Regions from separate parts of the Janthinobacterium rivuli genome, predicted to be linked through region 1. Evidence: predicted binding sites of a transcription regulator. Region 1 holds the regulator's gene; the other holds the start of a gene.
What was found. The regulator sigma-54, encoded in region 1, starts transcription at its own class of promoters, with help from an activator protein. The targets are predictions, from matches to a motif close to TGGCANGNAANCTGCTTT.
Positions count from the first base shown of each region.

Region 2: the regulator sigma-54 is predicted to act here: its motif matches at 4,258-4,275, upstream of P9875_RS15805 (circularly permuted type 2 ATP-grasp protein).

Region 1 covers NZ_CP121464.1:817,106-822,634, reverse strand. The annotation lists gene hprK (HPr(Ser) kinase/phosphatase) at 1-244, shown strand, start outside; gene rapZ (RNase adapter RapZ) at 362-1,225, shown strand; gene P9875_RS03670 (enoyl-CoA hydratase/isomerase family protein) at 1,226-2,311, opposite strand; gene hpf (ribosome hibernation-promoting factor, HPF/YfiA family) at 2,447-2,809, opposite strand; gene P9875_RS03660 (RNA polymerase factor sigma-54) at 2,879-4,357, opposite strand; gene lptB (LPS export ABC transporter ATP-binding protein) at 4,362-5,117, opposite strand; gene lptA (lipopolysaccharide transport periplasmic protein LptA) at 5,117-5,529, opposite strand, start outside.
Region 2 covers NZ_CP121464.1:3,505,577-3,511,105, forward strand. The annotation lists gene P9875_RS15790 (peptidase) at 52-930, opposite strand; gene P9875_RS15795 (transglutaminase family protein) at 1,021-1,830, opposite strand; gene P9875_RS15800 (alpha-E domain-containing protein) at 1,830-2,774, opposite strand; gene P9875_RS15805 (circularly permuted type 2 ATP-grasp protein) at 2,768-4,222, opposite strand; gene P9875_RS15810 (sensor histidine kinase) at 4,398-5,525, opposite strand.

The sequences.
Region 1 (5,529 bases):
ACTGATCGTGCACCTGGTGCGCCGCAACGCACTGGAAGAAGAGGTCGAGCGCCTGCCCTTCCTGTTCCCCACGGAAGACGTGCTGGGCTTGCCCGTGCGCAAGGTCGTCATCCCCGTCGCCGCCGGCCGCAACATCGCCGTGCTGCTGGAAGCGGCCGTGCGCAATACGATTTTGCAACTGCGCGGCATCGATACCTTGCAGGAGTTCATGGAGCGGCAACGTTTGGCAATGAGCGGCGATTAATTACCGGGGTCCGACCCGATGGGTCTGACCCCACATTGACTCGAACAATAATTGCAATAATTTGTAAAGATAATTGCCTTGGGAGCAGAGCGTCGATCTTTATTGTATGATCGGCGTATGCATATCGTCCTTATCACCGGAATATCCGGCTCCGGTAAATCCGTCGCGCTCAATGTGCTGGAAGATACCGGTTACTATTGTGTCGACAACCTGCCACCGGCCTTGCTGCCCAGCCTGGTGCAAACCCTGCTCGACGAAGGTACACCACAACTGGCCGTCGCCGTCGATGCGCGCAGCGCCGAGTCGCTGACCAGCCTGCCACACAATGTGGCCCTGCTGCGCGACCAGGGGCACGACGTCAAGGTCATGTTCCTGACGGCGACCACGCATTCGCTGGTGGCGCGCTTCTCGGAAACGCGGCGCAGCCATCCGCTGTCGCACGAATTGCGTCCGAACCAGAATCCCGCCAGCCGCCGCACCCTGATCGAGTGCATCTCGGAAGAACGCGAGCGCCTGTCGGCCATCGAACAACTGGGCCATGTGATCGACACGTCGGAATTGAGCGCCAACAAGCTGCGCGCCTGGATCAAGGATATCGTCGCCTCCGAACGCGCGCCGCTGACCCTGTTCTTCGAATCGTTCGCCTTCAAGCTGGGCGTGCCGCTGGACGCCGATTTCGTCTTCGACGTGCGGGCCTTGCCGAATCCCTATTACGACCTGGCGCTGCGTCCCCTCGACGGACGCGACGCGCCCGTGATCGCCTTCCTCGACGCGCAGCCGAGCGCGCTGGAGCTGCTGGCCGACATCCGCGCCTTCATCGAAAAATGGTTGCCATCATTCAAGTCCGACAACCGCAGCTACCTGACGGTGGCGCTCGGTTGCACGGGCGGCCAGCACCGCTCCGTGTACATGGCGGAACGGCTGGCGCAATACTTCGGCCCCAACGAGCGCGTGGTCCTGCGCCACCGCGAACGCTCCTAGTTAATTCAGGTGGCGCAGCGGATGCGCTTGCGCCGGCCAGACGGGGACAAAGAAGCGCGCCACCATGGCAGTATCGACCTCGTCCAGGCTGGCGGGGTTCCAGCGCGGCGCATTGTCCTTGTCGACCACCAGCGCGCGCACGCCTTCGAGCACTTCGCCATGCGCGAAGTTATGGCGCACCACCGTGCGCTCCAGACGCAGGCAATCGGCCACGCCCAGGTGAGCGCCCCGCTGCAGCAATTCCAGGGTGACCGACATCATCAAAGGAGAGCGCAAACGCATGGCCGCCAGCGCCTTGGTGGCGAATGCACTGCTGTCCTGCGCCAGCGAGGCCATGATGGCAGCCACGGAAGGCGCACCGAAATGGCGGTCCAGCGCCACGCGCTCCGTCGCCAGGGAAGATACCCCCGCCCCGGCCTGGAACGGCGCCGCCAGCGCCTTGATGGCCACCGGCAAGGCCTCGCCCGGCGTCGATTCGAACAGGGCCAGCAGCGCCCCCATCTGCGCCTCGGGCAGGTAGACATCGGCCAGACCCGTGTACAGGGCGTCGGCCGCGTTGATGGTCAGGCCCGTCAAGCCCAGATACAGGCCCAGTTGGCCGGCCAGGCGGGACAGGAAATAACTGCCGCCCACGTCGGGGAACAAGCCAATATTGACTTCCGGCATGGCCATGCGCGTGCGGCCCGTGACGATGCGCAGGCGGTTGCCGGGCCCGGCTTGCGCCACGCCCATGCCGCCGCCCATCACCACGCCGTCCATCACGGCAATATACGGTTTCGGATAGAAATGAATCACATGATTTAAGGCGTATTCTTCCGTAAAGAAATCTTCCAGCAAGGCGCTGCCGCCTTGCGGCGTGGCCAGTCCCGCATCGTAAAAGAAGCGGATGTCACCGCCGGCGCACAGGGCTTTTTCGCTGCTGGAACGGATCACCACGGCGTCCACGTGCGGATCATCGCGCCAGGCCAGCAGGACCGCGCTCAAGGCACGCACCATCTCCAGCGACAGGGAATTCAAGGCTTTCGGACGGTCGAGCACGATGTGCCCGGTGCGGTTGCGGATGGAGGTCTGGACGAAGTCGCTCATGGCAGGCAGGAAAGAAGTGAAAGTGCAAACATTCTAGCGCCTGCGCGGGGAAGATTGCGTTCAACAGGTCCAGGCGCAAAAAAGGGCGCAAGATGTGCGCCCTTAGTTGATCACAACTGCTGGAAGCGGGTGGCCTTAAACGGCGACGACGGCGTCTTCCTCGGAGTTGTCTGGCAGATGCTTGATCGCCTCTTTACCGTGCCCTTGCACTTTGGTTTTGTACTTCATCACTTGCCTGTCCAGCTTGTCGATCAGGGTATCGATTGCGGCATACAGGTCATGCGCCAGGCTTTCCACATAGACGGTTTTGCCACTCAGACGCAGGTTGACTTCAGCCTTTTGACGTTTTTCTTTCTCTTTGAGGTTATCCACGGTCAGAATCACGGCGATATCGATAACTTGATCGAAATGACGTTTCACACGCTCCAGCTTCGTTTGTACGTATTCACGGATGGCTGGTGTCACTTCGAGATGATGTCCGCTGATGGTGAGATTCATACACACTCCTAAAGATGATCGGGTTCGTGCGGTCCATCCTATCCGGCCCGCAGAGGAACCGAAAAAAACTTACAAACACTTACGCAGGCTCACTGGCGGAATTTTCAACGCTTCCCGGTATTTGGCAACAGTACGTCGCGCAATCACCATGCCTTGTTCCCCCAGCATGTCCGCAATCTTACTGTCGGATAAAGGATTTTTAGGGTCTTCTGCTCCTGTCAGTTGCACGATCAATGCCCGTATCGCCGTCGATGACGCTTCGCCCCCCGCTTCGGTGGCGACGTGGCTACCAAAGAAATATTTCAACTCGAACATGCCGTGCGGGGTCAGCATGTACTTTTGAGTTGTTACCCGCGAGATAGTACTCTCGTGTAAACCCAGTGTATCAGCTATTTCACGGAGCACAAGGGGGCGCATGGCAACGGCCCCATGCGAGAAAAAGTTCTTTTGTCTTTCTACTATCGCCTGTGCCACGCGCAGGATGGTGTCGAAACGCTGGCGCATATTCTTGATCAGCCACTTGGCTTCCTGCAACTGTGCGCCCATGGCGCCCTCGCCCTTGCCCTGCTTGAGCAGGTTGGCGTACATGGCGTTGACGCGCAGGCGCGGCATCACATCGTTGTTCAGGGTCACTTGCCAGCCATTGCGCGCGCGCTTGACGACGACGTCGGGCACCACGTAATCGGACACGTCCGAGGCGAACACGGCGCCCGGATGCGGATTGCACTGGCGAATCACCGTCTGCGCTTCGCGCAAGTCTTCCTCGTCGCAATCGAGGGCTTTTTTCAGCTTGTTGAAATCGCGCTGGGCAAACCAGGCCAGGTGCTTTTCCACGATGACGAGGGCCATGCGCCGCGTCACCATGGCGATGTGCGGCAAGCGCTTGATTTGCAGGGCCAGGCATTCGGACGCATTGCGCGCGCCCACGCCGGGCGGATCGAAACTTTGCAGCAGCGACAAGGCCGTGCGCATCTCGTCGGCGTCGATTTCCAGCTCTTCCGGCAGGCGCGCCAGGATGTCGTCGAGCGACTCTTCCAGGTAGCCATTGTCGTCGAGCGCGTCGATGATCAGCTCGACCAGCGCGCGGTCGCGCAATTCGAGCACCGTCACGCGCATCTGCTCCATCAGGTGTTCGCGCAGGGTGCAGTGATGGGCCTCCAGCTGCGGACGCGAATCTTCGTCGTCGGGCGCCTTGCCCCGGCTCGCCTCGCTCCAGTCGCTGTCGCCGCCCTCGGCTGCGGCCGGACTGTCGCCCGCCTCGCCATCAAAAGTTTCCGCTTCGGCCGGCGCGGCGGGCGCTTCCTGGCCTGGCGGCTGGGGCGGCGCTTCGGCCGGCGCCGCCGTGGAACTCAAGGCGCCATCGGACAGCAGGCGCAGCGAACGGTCGAGCGGATCGTCGAGGCGTTCGAGCAAGGGATTGTCCGTCAGCAGTTGCTCTAGCTCCTGGTGCAATTCCAGGGTAGACAATTGCAACAGGCGTATCGATTGCTGCAACTGCGGCGTCAGTGCCAGGTGCTGCGAAGTGCGCAGCTGCAATGATTGTTTCATTGGCTTACATGCGGAAGTGTTCGCCCAGATAGACCCGGCGTACCGACTCGTTCGCGATGATGTCGTCGGGGCGTCCCGACGCCAGCACCGAGCCCTGGTTGATGATGTAGGCACGGTCGCAGATACCCAGCGTCTCGCGCACATTATGATCGGTGATCAGCACGCCGATATTGCGCTCCTTCAAGAAACGCACGATGCGCTGGATCTCGATCACGGCGATCGGATCGACGCCGGCGAACGGCTCGTCGAGCAGCACGAAACGGGGATCGGTGGCCAGCGCGCGGGCGATTTCCACGCGGCGGCGCTCGCCGCCAGACAGGGACAGGGCCTGGTTCTCGCGCAGCTTTTCAATCTGCAAGTCGGCCAGCAATTTGTCCAGGCGCTCCTCGATCTCGGCCTTCTTCAAAGGACGGCCTTCGACGGTCTGGATTTCCAGCACGGCGCGGATATTGTCTTCCACCGTCAGCTTGCGGAAAACGGACGCTTCCTGCGGCAGGTAAGACAGGCCCATCTGCGCGCGGCGGTGAATCGGCAGGCTGGAAATGTCCACGCCGCTGATATCGATGCTGCCGCCGTCCGACGGCACCAGGCCGACGATCATGTAGAACGAGGTGGTCTTGCCGGCGCCGTTCGGGCCCAGCAAACCCACCACTTCGCCGCATTCGACTTGCAGCGAGACATCATGCACGACTTGCCGCTTGCCATAGGTTTTTTGCAGACCGCGAACGATCAGGGTGCTGCCGCAACGTGTATTTTCCATTATTTCTTTCCTGGCGCGGGCGTGGCCGGCGCTTTCTCCGCCGCCGGCGCCTTGGTCTTCGGCTGGATCACCATGCGCACGCTGCCGCCATCGGGCGTGCTGGTGCCGCTGTTGGAATTTTCCATCGCAAACACTTCCTTGCGGCTGTCATACGAGATGAAGGCGCCGTTGGCCACGTCGGTGACTTTCGTGCCTTCCAGGCGGGTCAGCTTGGCTCTGGAAAACAGTTTCACCACTTCCGTCTTGTTGTCGTATTCCACGCGCTCCGCTTCGCCTTCGACCCACAGGTCGCCCGCGCCATCGCGCTTCTGGCGGAAGGTGGCCAGCTTGCCGGGATCGGCCCAGAAGGTAATGAACTGGTAGCCTTGCGGATCTTCCGTGATCAGGGCCCGGCCCGCCTTCATGGTCAGGG
Region 2 (5,529 bases), 2.7 Mb from region 1:
GCACGCGAAAAGCGACTTGTCCAGCGGCGCGCGCAGCGGGCCTGTCAACGCTCAATGCTGCTTGTCGTCGCTGAACTGCTGCGCCAGTGATTGCAGGGGCGCCACGGTCAGGCCGCCGCGGCTCACGTGCTCGGGGATGGCGACGCGCACGGGCTTGCTGTGCATATTGGCGGACGACAGCACGTTCGTCGTCGTCTCGGGCGCCGCATTCCACACGGGGTCGACGATGCCTTCGAACACATGTTTCAATTGCTCGCCCCAGGTGTCGCGGATCATGCGGAAATACTGGTTCTTTTCATCGATGGTGACGAAGCGCGTGACGGCCAGGCTGCCCGTCTCATAGACGAGCAGGTCCAGCGGCAAGCCGACGGAAATGTTCGAGCGCAGGGTCGAATCCATGGAAATGAGGGCGCACTTGGCCGCCTCGTCCAGGCGCGTGAACGGATTGATGACCCGGTCGATGATGGGCTTGCCATATTTGGCTTCGCCGATCTGGAAATACGTGTTTTCATCGTGCGATTCGATGAAATTGCCGGCCGAATACACCTGGAACAGCCGGCAGCGCTCGGCGCCTATCTGGCCACCCAGGATGATGCTGACGTTGAAATCGATGCCGCAGTCGGCCAGGGCCTTCGCTTCGCGCAGGTGCACGGTGCGCACGGCTTCGCCCACGATGCGCGCCGCGTCATACATGCTGGCCACGTTCCAGATGCTGCGTCCCTCCGCATCCACGTGTTCGGAAACGATCTGGCGGATCGCCTGCGAGATCGACAAGTTGCCGGCCGTCATCAGGACCAGCATGCGGTCGCCCGGGTTTTCGAACACGCTCATCTTGCGGAAGGTGCCCACCTGGTCCACGCCGGCGTTGGTGCGGGAGTCGGACAGGAAGACCAGGCCTTCGTTCAGGCGCATGCCTATGCAATAAGTCATCGTCGTAAATCACATCAAAAGGGGAAGCATTTTACACCAGCCGGGCCTTGCCACCTGCTGCCAAGGCCCAGCCAGCCTCATTCCTGCCAGTTATACGGGCACGATCTGCACATCGACGCTCAACGTTTCCGTGCCGCCACCCTGGCGCACGCCGCGCACGGGCGCGGCCGAATCGTAGTCGCGTCCGATGGCCAGGCGGCAATACGCATCCGTCATCAGCCGCGCATGCGTGACGTCGATGCTGACCCAGCCCGCGAAATCCGTGTCCTCGGCCCACGCGTCGACCCAGGCGTGGCTGGCCGCGTGTCCCGTCGTGCCCGGATCGATGTAGCCGGAGACATAGCGGGCCGGGATGCCCCAGGCGTGGCAGCAGGCGAGGAACAGGTGGGCGTGGTCCTGGCATACGCCGCGTCCCAGGGCCAGGGCGTCGCCAGCCGTCGTGGTGACCATGGTGGCGCCGCTTTCATACGCGACCTTGCCAACGATGTGCTCGGCCAGGCGCAGCAGATGGCCCGTGCCCGCGGTCACGCGCTGGTCCGGCAGGCTGGCGGCCGCCAGGTCGAGGATGGCGGGATTGGCCAGGGTCAGCGGCGTCGGCATGGTAAACAGCAGCGGCGACAGGGTATCGATCAGGTTCAGCCGTCCCTTGTGCGGGTAGATGGTTTCCACCACGCCCTGCGCCACCAGGCTCAGGGAGTGATGGCTGCCGTTAATCGTCAGCATGTGCGACAGATTGCCGTAAGCATCCGTGTAGGCGTGGCACTGGCCCGGCGTCGTGATTTGCCAGGATAATGCCCGCTGCTGCGGCTCGATACGCGGCGTCAGGTGCAGTTGCTGGATGGTGTAGGCCAGCGGTGCGCTGTAGGCGTACTCGGTTTCGTGGCGGATGGTGAGCTGCATCAGGCCGCCAAGGGAACGAGGAAGTCGCGGCTGACCCGGTTGCCCAGGTCATTGATGTTTTCCAGAAACTCCGTCAGGGTCAGATGCAAGCCCGCCTTCATGATGTCGTCGATATGGCCGAATTTCAGTTCCGCGTGCAGCTTGCCGGCGAAGCGCTCCGTATCGGCCGAGACATCGTTGCGGATATGTTTCAGGTTTTCCACCACGTCATCCATGCAGGCCAGGAGCGACCTGGGCATGTCGCCGCGCAGCATCAGCAATTCCGCCACCCGTGCCGGGGTGATCACGTCGCGGTAGACCTTGCGGTAGATCTCGAAGCCGGACACCGAGCGCAGCAGGGCTGCCCAGTAATAAAAGTCGCGCTGGGTAATGTCTTTCGACGTGTCGCGCGCGCCGTGGAACTTCACGTCGAGGATGCGCGCCGTGTTGTCGGCCCGTTCCAGGAAGGTGCCCAGGCGAATGAAGTGGATGGCTTCGTCCTTGAGCATGGTGCCTAAAGTGACCCCGCGCGACAAATGCGAGCGGTACTTGACCCATTCGAAGAAGGCGCTGGGATCCGTTTCCAGCAGATTGCTTTTCAAGCGTTTCTGCATGTCGAGCCAGGTGGCGTTCTGGATTTCCCACACTTCTGTCGTCAAAGTCCCCCGCACGGCGCGGGCGTTTTCGCGCGCGCCCGTCAGGCAGGCCAGGATGGACGAGGGGTTGTTCGGGTCGCGCACCATGAAGTCGAGCACGTCGCGCGTGTGGAAGCGGCCATACTTGTGGTCGTAGGCGCTTTGCAGCTCGGAAATGCCCAGGGTGGCGCGCCAGCCTTGCTCCGCGTCCTGCTCGGACTGGGGCAGCATGGCCGTTTGCATGTTGACGTCGAGCATGCGCGCCGTGTTTTCCGCCCGCTCCGTGTAGCGGGCCATCCAGAACAAATGATCGGCGGTGCGGCTCAACATGTTTTCTCTCCTGCAAAAGCGGATGTGGCTTCCAGTACCCAGGTATCCTTGGTGCCGCCCCCTTGCGAGGAGTTGACCACCAGCGAGCCTTCACCGAGCGCCACGCGGGTCAGGCCGCCGGGCACCATGGAAATCGTCTTGCCGGACAGCACGAACGGACGCAAATCGATGTGGCGCGGTGCGATGCCGGCCTCGACATACGTGGGGCAGGCGGACAGGGCGAGTGTTGGCTGGGCGATGTAGCCGCCCGGATTGGCCAGCAGGCGCTGGCGGAAGTCCTCTATTTGCGCCAGGCTGGACGCCGGCCCCACCAGCATGCCGTAGCCACCCGCGCCATGCACTTCCTTGACGACAAGTTGCGCCAGGTTCGCCAGCACGTAGGACAAATCGGCCGGTTTGCGGCACTGGTACGTGGGCACGTTGTTGAGTATCGGCTCTTGCGACAGGTAAAACTTGATCATGTCGGGAACAAAAGGATAGATCGACTTGTCGTCGGCCACGCCCGTGCCGATGGCGTTCGCCAGGGTCACCCGGCCGGCGCGGTACACGGACAGCAGGCCCGGCACGCCCAGCGAGGAATCGGAACGGAAGGCCAGCGGATCGAGGAAATCGTCGTCCACGCGGCGGTAGATCACGTCCACGCGTTTTGGCCCGCGCGTCGTGCGCATGTACACGGAATTGTCGTTGACAAACAAATCCTTGCCTTCGACCAGTTCCACGCCCATCTGCTGGGCCAGGAAGGCGTGCTCGAAGTAGGCGGAGTTGTACATGCCGGGCGTCATGACGACGACCGTCGGGTCATCGACGCCCATAGGGGCGACGGAACGCAGGTTGTCGAGCAGCATGTCTGGGTAATGGTCGACGGGCGCGATGCGGTTGCGGGCGAACAGTTCCGGGAACAGCCGCATCATCATCTTGCGGTCTTCCAGCATGTAGGACACGCCGGACGGCACGCGCAGATTGTCTTCCAGTACATAGAATTCGCCCTGGCCCGCGCGCACGATATCGACGCCGGCGATGTGGGCATAGATGTCGGAGGCGACGGAAATGCCCTGCATTTCCGGGCGGTACTGGGCATTCTTGTAGATTTGCTCGGCGGGAATGATGCCCGCCTTGATGATGTTTTGCTCATGATAAATATCATGGATAAACATGTTCAAGGCTTGCACGCGTTGCACCAGGCCCGTCTGCATCTGCGCCCATTCCGTGGCGGGAATGATGCGCGGGATGGTGTCGAACGGAATCAGGCGTTCCGTGCCGGCATCGTCGCCGTAGACGGCGAACGTGATGCCGACCCGGCGGAACGTCAGGTCGGCTTCAGCCCGTTTGCGGGCGATGGTCTCGGGGGATTGCTGCTCCAGCCAGTTGCTGAATTCACGATAGTGTTCACGTACCTTGCTGTCCGTACCCACTTCATTTGCAGTCATTTCATTGAAAAAATTTGCCATGTTGTGATTTCCCTTGAGCCGTGTCTGACTATAGCTCAGCAGGAAGCGTGCCAATGCCGCACACCCGAAAGTGTGTAAAAAATGACCATTTTTGTGGCGTAAAACCGTCATCCGCACCGCTTTGGTGCGCTACGGTGTCGATTTTGCCGGGCTATGGGGCGCGCGGCGGGTGAAATCAGGCGTCCGGCGTGACGAAGGGACGGCAATCGACGGGCAGGTCGATGGTAAACGTGGTGCCCGTTTCCGGCGCACTGTCGACCAGCGCGCTGCCGCCATGGCTTTCCGCCACGTTTTGCACGAAGGGCAGGCCGATGCCCCAGCCGGGCGCGCTGCCCTGGTGTTCGCGGCGCAGGTATTCGAAGATGCGCTCGGTCTGCTCGGGCGCGATAGTACTGCCCGTGTTGTGCACCGTGAGTATCATGCGTTCGCGCAGGGTGTTGACGTGGATATGGATGGGGCCGTCGTCGCCGTACTTGAGGGCATTGCCCACCAGGTTTTCCAGGGCCCGGCGCAGCGAATTTTCGCACCACCAGCCAGTGACGGACGCGCCCGTGACCTGGCACTTGCCCGGATGGCCCGTATTCACGCTGTCGGCCACCTGCTGCGCCAGCGGCAGGATATCGAAGCGATGCAAGACCAGCGGCAGTTTCTGCCCCCGGTGGTAGCTGAGCGTATCGAGCAATTCCTGGATCATGTCGTCGAGGCGCTTGCCGTGTTCGATGATTTTCGATGCCAGGGCCGGCACGTCGACCTGCTGCGCGCGCCGCTGCAGCAGCTGGGCGCTGTTGAGCATGACGGAGAGGGGATTGCGCATGTCGTGCGACAGGCCGGCCGCGATGCGCCGCTGGAAGCTTTCATGCATGGCCGTAAATTCCAGGATAGCTTCGCGGATGCCCGTGTCGATCGAGGCATTGATCACCTTCCAGTCGCGGCGGCGCAACGGCACGCCCGCGTCGAGGGCCGCATCGGCGAAACAGTCGCGGAAGATCTGGTATTCCTGGATCACTTGCTCCGGGCCATAGCTGGTCATGCGCGCCCGTTCGTTGCCGTGCACGGCAGGGGCATTGGTATGGCTGGTGGCATCGTCGCGCGGATAGCCTGGCGTCAGCGCCTCGGCCAGGTTATCGAAGAAAGTGGGCAAGGTATTGATCAGGATGGGCGTCAGCAAGGCGTCGGCGCCGCGTACCTTGGCGCGCACCTCGTGTTCCCACTGTGTCAGCACGGCATCGCGCATGCTGAAGAGCCGCCGCGTGCGCGCGGGCATGTCCAGCGTGTGCATTTTCTGGTCAGAGGCATAGGTCATCGCA